Regions from separate parts of the Streptomyces sp. NPDC059850 genome, predicted to be linked through region 2. Evidence: riboswitches for the same ligand, from Rfam matches in the RefSeq annotation. Region 2 holds a riboswitch; each other region holds the start of a gene.
What was found. Region 2 has a riboswitch for cobalamin ahead of cobN (cobaltochelatase subunit CobN). Riboswitches for the same ligand answer to the same signal wherever they lie in the genome.
Positions count from the first base shown of each region.

Region 1: another riboswitch for cobalamin. It lies ahead of ACFV9T_RS16000 (ribonucleoside-diphosphate reductase subunit alpha); the one in region 2 lies ahead of cobN (cobaltochelatase subunit CobN).
Region 3: another riboswitch for cobalamin. It lies ahead of metE (5-methyltetrahydropteroyltriglutamate--homocysteine S-methyltransferase); the one in region 2 lies ahead of cobN (cobaltochelatase subunit CobN).

Region 1 is NZ_JBHWJI010000016.1:159,020-161,280, reverse strand. Features, by position in the region: gene ACFV9T_RS16000 (ribonucleoside-diphosphate reductase subunit alpha) at 1-1,186, opposite strand, end outside; cobalamin riboswitch at 1,313-1,453, opposite strand; gene ACFV9T_RS15995 (FGGY family carbohydrate kinase) at 1,584-2,261, opposite strand, start outside.
Region 2 is NZ_JBHWJI010000019.1:75,314-77,574, reverse strand. Features, by position in the region: gene cobN (cobaltochelatase subunit CobN) at 1-1,410, opposite strand, end outside; cobalamin riboswitch at 1,445-1,582, opposite strand; gene cobG (precorrin-3B synthase) at 1,657-2,261, shown strand, end outside.
Region 3 is NZ_JBHWJI010000006.1:67,410-69,670, forward strand. Features, by position in the region: gene metE (5-methyltetrahydropteroyltriglutamate--homocysteine S-methyltransferase) at 1-1,256, opposite strand, end outside; cobalamin riboswitch at 1,422-1,645, opposite strand; gene ACFV9T_RS06940 (winged helix-turn-helix transcriptional regulator) at 1,740-2,123, opposite strand.

The DNA.
Region 1 (2,261 bases), on a different contig from region 2:
CCGGGACCTGCTTGAGCGCCCGCCCCTCGGCCTCGGCCTTCCGGTACGCGGCGTCGAACTCGTCGCCCCACAGGTCGACCAGTTCGGGCGCGTCCGCCGGGGAGAACAGCGACCAGTCGGCGTCCGCCTCGACCCGGCGCATGAACTCGTCCGGGATCCAGTGCGCGATGTTGAGGTTGTGGGTGCGGCGGGCCTCTTCGCCCGTGTTGTCCCGCAGCTCCAGGAACTCCTCCAGGTCCGCGTGCCAGGTCTCCAGATAGACACAGGCCGCGCCCTTGCGACGGCCGCCCTGGTTGACGGCGGCCACGGAGGCGTCGAGCGTGCGCAGGAACGGCACGATGCCGTTGGAGTGCCCGTTGGTGCCGCGGATCAGCGAACCGCGGGCGCGGATGCGGGAGTACGACAGACCGATGCCGCCCGCGTGCTTCGAGAGGCGCGCGACCTGGTGGTAGCGGTTGTAGATCGAGTCCAGCTCGTCCAGCGGCGAGTCCAGCAGATAGCAGGACGACATCTGCGGGTGCCGGGTGCCGGAGTTGAACAGCGTGGGGGAGCTGGGCAGGTACGACAGCGTGCTGGTCATCCGGTACAGCTCGGCGACGTCGCCCAGCGCCCGCTCGGACGGGTCCTCGGCGAGCCCGCAGGCCACCCGCAGCAGGAAGTGCTGCGGGGTCTCGATCACCTGACGGGTGATCGGGTGGCGCAGCAGATAGCGGCTGTGCAGGGTGCGCAGCCCGAAGTAGCCGAAGCGGTCGTCCGCGCCGTCGGCCAGCGCCTGGTCGACCAGCGCGTCCAGCCGGGTGGCGTGGGTGGTGACGAACTCGGCGGTGGAGTCGGCGATCAGGCCCTCGCGGTGGCCCACGGCGACGGAGGCCGAGAAGGATTCCGCGCCCTGCCCGGCCGCCTCGTCGGCGATCGCGCGGGTCAGCAGCCGCGCGGCGAGCTTGGAGTACTCCGGCTCCTCGCCGATGAGCCCGGCCGCCGCCTCGGTCGCCAGGGAGCGCAACTCCGCCTCGTCCGAACCGGAGTGGCGGCCGCGCAGGGCGGCGGCCGCGACCCTGCCGGGGTCGGTGGCGGGCAGGTCGGCGGTGAGCGCGGTCAGGGTCCGCAGCAGGGCGGTCCCGGGCGCGTCGGCCGCTGCCATAGAGTCCGCTGCCTCTGAAACCGGATCGGCGGGCGCGATGGTCACTGAAGTGTTCTCCCTCGCTCGGCTGGGGGCCTGCGAGGGCGGTGCGCGATGGCCGCTTACGGGCATGCCGATTCCGCTTCAGGGCACACCGCGCAGCGTCCATCGACCCAACCCACGAGGCCCGGACGTATGCAGACGGCCGTCGGCAGGTCATCGGACTCACGGGTGCGCAAAAGCGCACACGTACACCGTTGCGGGACAGTTCCGGATTCCCACCGGATTCCCCTGCGGCGACAGCGAGCACGAGCATACATCTTGTGTCGCGCTGCGCACGCGCCCCCAGATGTTGTGTCGTCAGCTGGGTGGATTCGCATAGATGTGCTAGTCGCGTCAGGCTTTGGCCGCGCCGGAAGCCCCCTGGAAGCCTGCCGGAATCCCGCCGGAATCCCAGGGAAAACTAGCTCGCCGGGCCGCTCGTCCGCCATTCGTCCAGGGCACGGGCGAGGCGGTCGCGGTAGCCCGCGTAGCCGTCCTCGTACGCGCCGCGAAGCTCCGCCCGGGGCTCGACGGTACGGGACGCGGAGCGCCAGTGCGGGGCGTCCACGGGGTCGCCGAGGGACCGCCAGGCGACCGCCGCCGCGCCGCGCGCGCCGACTTCCGGCTCGTCCGGGACGGCCGCGGGGTGACCAATGACATCCGCGAAAATCTCCGTCCACGCGGCGGAGCGCACGCCCCCGCCGCACAGCGCGAGCCGCCCCGAGAGCCCGGCCGCCTCCAGGCAGTGGCGGGCCGCGTAGGCGACGGCCTCGCAGACGGCCCGTACGGCGTCGGCGCGGCTGGTGCCGAGGCCGAGGCCGTCCAACCGGCCCTGGGCGGCGGGCTCCACGAAGGGGGCGCGTTCCCCGGCGCCGGACAGGAAGGGCAGTGCGGTCACGCCGCCCGCGCCCGGCGGGCTCTGGCCGAGCAGGGTGTCCAGCTCGGCCGTGGTCGTCCCTGTGAGATCGAGCACCCAGCGCAGCGCGGCGGTGCCGACCATCGCGGGCATCGCGCGCAGCCAGCGGTCCTGATCCGGGACGCACAGCCACATTCCGGCCGGATCGGCGGCCGGGTCCACCACGGCGCGGTCGGTGAGCAC
Region 2 (2,261 bases):
GCCGTGGCGCAGCGCGGCGAGGACGATCTCGCCCTCGGGGTCGCGGCTGGTGTCCACGAACATCTCGCCGGGCGGCGGGCCCCAGTGCTCCTCGACCGCGTCGCGCAGCTCCTGCGGCAGCGTGGCGTACCAGCGGCGGTAGTCGGCGGCGGGGACCCGGACCGGGTTCTTGGCCAGCTGCTCCTCGGTGAGCCAGTCCTGGTCGTGGCCGCCCGCCTCGATGAGGGCGTAGATCAGCTCGTCGCCGACGCCGGAGACCAGGCCCGGAAGCGATCCGGGGCCCTCCTCGGGGCCGAGGTCGTACCCCTCGGCGCGCAGCCGGCGCAGCAGGGCGACGGCGCTGGCGGGGGTGTCGAGGCCGACCGCGTTGCCGATCCGGGAGTGCTTGGTGGGGTAGGCGGACAGGACGAGCGCGAGGCGCTTGTCGGCCGCCGGTATGTGGCGGAGCCGGGCGTGTCGTACCGCGATTCCGGCGACACGCACGGCGCGCTCGGGGTCGGGAGCGTAGACGGGCAGGCCGTCCTCGTCGACCTCCTTGAAGGAGAACGGGACGGTGATGAGCCGTCCGTCGAACTCCGGGACGGCGACCTGGGTCGCGGCGTCCAGCGGGGACAGGCCCTCGTCGTTCTCCTCCCACGCGCTGCGGGACGAGGTCAGGCACAGCGCCTGGAGTACGGGGACGTCGAGCCCGGCGAGCGCGCCCGCGTCCCACGACTCGTCGTCGCCGCCCGCCGACGCCTCGGCGGGGCGGGTGCCGCCCGCGGCGAGCACGGTGGTGACGACGGCGTCGGCCGCGCCGAGGGCCTCGATCAGCTCGGGTTCCGGGGCCCGGAGGGAGGCGACATACAGCGGCAGCGGGCGCGCCCCGGCGTCCTCCACGGCCTGGCACAGGGCTTCCACGAAGGCGGTGTTGCCGCTCATGTGGTGGGCCCGGTAGTAGAGCACGGCGATGGTCGGTCCGGTGACGTCCTCGCGCGCGGTGCGCTCCAGCGGACCCCAGGTGGGGGCGGGGGCGGGCGGCTCGAAGCCGTGGCCGGTGAGCAGCACGGTGTCGGAGAGGAACCGGGCCAGCTGCTCCAGGTTGGCGGGTCCGCCGTGGGCGAGGTAGGCGTGCGCCTCGGCGGCGATGCCCACGGGGACCGTGGACGCCTCCATGAGCTGGGCGTCAGGGGCCTGTTCACCGGTGAGCACGACGACGGGGAGGTCGCCCGCGAGCAGGGTTGCGAGGCCTTCCTCCCAGGCGCGGACGCCACCGAGGAGCCGTACGACGACGAGTTCGGCACCGTCGAGGAGGCCGGGCAGCTCGTCGAGCGCGAGCCGCGCCGGGTTGGCGAGGCGGTATGGCACCGGGCCCGTGGCCGCGCGGGCACTGAGCAGGTCGGTGTCGGACGTCGACAGCAGAAGGATCATGGCTCAGCGCGCCTTCCTCGGGGTCCGCGCCCCGGGCGGGTTGTGAAGACGGCGGGAGTTCCTGGCTCGCACGGCGGGCTGGCCGTGCTCACAGTGGCGGGACCGCACCGGATTCGCACCGGTTTCCTCCCCTAAACGCCGTCTTAAGCGTCCGGCGGGCCAGACGGCCCGCCGCAGAGCATAGTAGGCGTTCCTGACCTGGCACGGGACGGTGAGGGCCGACGAAACGTCGGTATGCTCGCCGCCATGTCCCTCCCCCCGACAACCGTCCCACCTGCGGATGAAGCGCCCCCACGCCGGGAGCGCGGACGCGATGACGCCTGCCCCGGCGCGCTGCGGCTGCACTCCGCGGACGACGGGTCCCTGGCGCGCGTCCGGACACCGGGCGGCCTGCTGACGGTGCGTCAGGCGCAGGCGCTGGCGCGGGTGAGCGAGGAGCTGGGGGACGGCGGGCTGGACCTCACCTCGCGCGGAAATCTCCAGCTCCGCGGCCTGGCGGCGACCTGCGGTGGCGAACTGGCGGCCGGGCTGCGGGACGCCGGACTGCTCCCCTCCGAGCGGTACGACCGGGTGCGCAACATCGTGGCGTCCCCGCTGAGCGGGCTCGACGGCGCCGGATACGGCGATGTCACGGCGTGGACGCGGGAGTTGGACGCCGCGCTGTGCGGTGGCGCGTGGGAAGAACTGTCCGGCTTGTCGGGCCGTTTCCTGTTCGCGATGGACGACGGCCGGGGCGATGTGGCCGCGCTGAGCGCGGATGTGACATTGATCGCAACGGGGGACGGCGGAGCCGTACTGCGGGTGGGCTCCGGGGCTGACGGGGTCGCGTTGGAGGTGCGGGCGCGGGATGT
Region 3 (2,261 bases), on a different contig from region 2:
GTGTCGGCGTCCGTGACCGCGGCGGCGCGGGCCCGTACCGCCGGATCGTGGGTGATCGGCGAGTCGGCGCGGGAGGCCAGCGCGGCCCGGTTGGTGGCGAGTTCACCGGCGATGGCGTCGGTGCCCCGGGCGAGGCCCTTGGCGAGGGCGACGATCTCGGCGGTCTTCTGCTTCGCGAAGGCCAGCCAGCGCAGGATCTGCGGCTCGATGTCCCGCTCGGCCGCCGCGTCGAGCGGCACGTGGAGGAGGGAGCAGGAGGCGGCCACGTCGACCCGGTCGGCAAGACCCAGCAGGGTGCCCAGCGTCGACAGGGACTTCTCCAGGTCGTTGACCCAGATGTTGCGGCCGTTGACCACGCCCGCCACCAGGCGCTTGCCGGACAGTCCGCCGACGGCGGCCAGCGCGTCCAGGTTGGCGGCCGCCGCCTCGGTGAAGTCCAGCGCGAGCCCGTCGACCGGGGCCTTGGCCAGCACCGGCAGGGCGTCGCCGAGCCGGTCGAAGTAGGTGGCCACGAGCAGCTTCGGCCGGTCGGCGAGCGCGCCGAGGTCGCGGTACGCGCGCTCTGCGGCGTTCAGCTCGGCCGGGGTGCGGTCCTGGACGAGGGCGGGCTCGTCCAGCTGCACCCACGCGGCGCCCGCCGCGCGCAGGTCGGCCAGCACCTCCGCGTACACCGGCAGCAGCCGGTCGAGCAGGGTGAGCGGGTCGAAGTCCGCGGCCACCCCGGGGGCGGGCTTGGCGAGCAGCAGGTAGGTGACCGGGCCGACCAGGACGGGCCGGGCGGTCAGGCCCAGGGCCAGGGCCTCCTTCAGCTCCGCCACCTGCTTCGTGGAGTCGGCCGAGAACACCGTGTCCGGGCCCAGCTCGGGCACCAGGTAGTGGTAGTTGGTGTCGAACCACTTCGTCATCTCCAGCGGCGCCACGTCCTGGGTGCCGCGCGCCATGGCGAAGTAGCCGTCCAGGGCGTCGGCCTCGACGGCGGCGCGGTGCCGGGTGGGGATCGCGCCGACCATGACGGTGGTGTCGAGGACATGGTCGTAGTACGAGAAGTCGCCGGTGGGCACCTCGTGGACGCCCGCCCCGGAGAGCTGCCGCCAGTTGGTGGCGCGCAGTTCGGCGGCGGTGGCGCGGAGGGCGTCGGCGGTGACGCGGCCCTTCCAGTAGCCCTCGATCGCCTTCTTCAGTTCCCGGTTCCGGCCCTGGCGGGGGTAGCCGTACACGGTGGCCCGTGCTGCCGCGGCCGCGGTCTTGCTGGTCACGGAGATCTCCTTCGCGAGATGAATCCCTGAGATCCCGGCGACGGGACGAGAGCGCGAAGGGTGACGGAACCCGGCGGAAGACGACCCCGCGCGGCACAGCGCGGTCATCCGCCTGGTAGGTACGCCGACCCGCCCTCGAGGTCACCGAGATGCCGCGCACGAGTGGTTCGTACGCGGGCCACTGGCAGGTCTTCGGACTCGCGGGCACGTCCTCCGGGGGAGGACACCTACTGGCCGTCGCTTCCCAGGCCCGATGTCGCCGGGCCCAGTGCACATGACGGCGGTCGTTCCCGCTCACCGCTGCGGGGCAGTCCCGGATTCCCACCGGGTTCCCTCTTGCGACGCGTCCCGCCTGGCGGACGGGGCGAACCAGCTGCACCGGCCAGCCTACGGGGTGGGGCGCGGGAGGGAAGAGGGCCGTCCGCCATCCGGATGGTGAGGTGGGCCACCCTCTGGGCCACCTCGCCGACGCGGCCCGCTCCGTCAGGCGCCGAAGCGCTGGCGCGCGTCCTCGATGCGGTCGAGGTACTGGTGGGTCCAGCCGCACAGGGCGTCGACCGTGGTGCGCAGGGCCCGGCCCGGCTCGGTGAGGGTGTACTCGACCCGCGGCGGCACGGTGGGGTACACCTTCCGGTCGACCAGGCCGTTGCGCTCCAGCATGCGCAGGTTCTGGGTGAGCATCTTGTGGCTGACGCCCTCGACCTCGTTCCGCAGCTCGCTGAAGCGCAGGGTGCGCTCGCCGATCGCCTCGATGATCAGGAGTGCCCACTTGTTGGCCACGTCCGAGAAGATCTCGCGCGCCAGGGAGTCCGCGCGCCTCAGGTCCGCGTCCTCGGGCAGGCCGTTGAGCTGTTGTTTGGTCACCATCAGGGCACTCTCCTACGGTTTCCCAGTCACCGCAAGAGAGTGCTGTCGCTACGGCGGCATCGGTGGAATATCACATTCGGATAACGCGGTGTTCGTGGGTGAACTTCCGTGCAAGCGCAGGCATCTCACGGTGCGTCA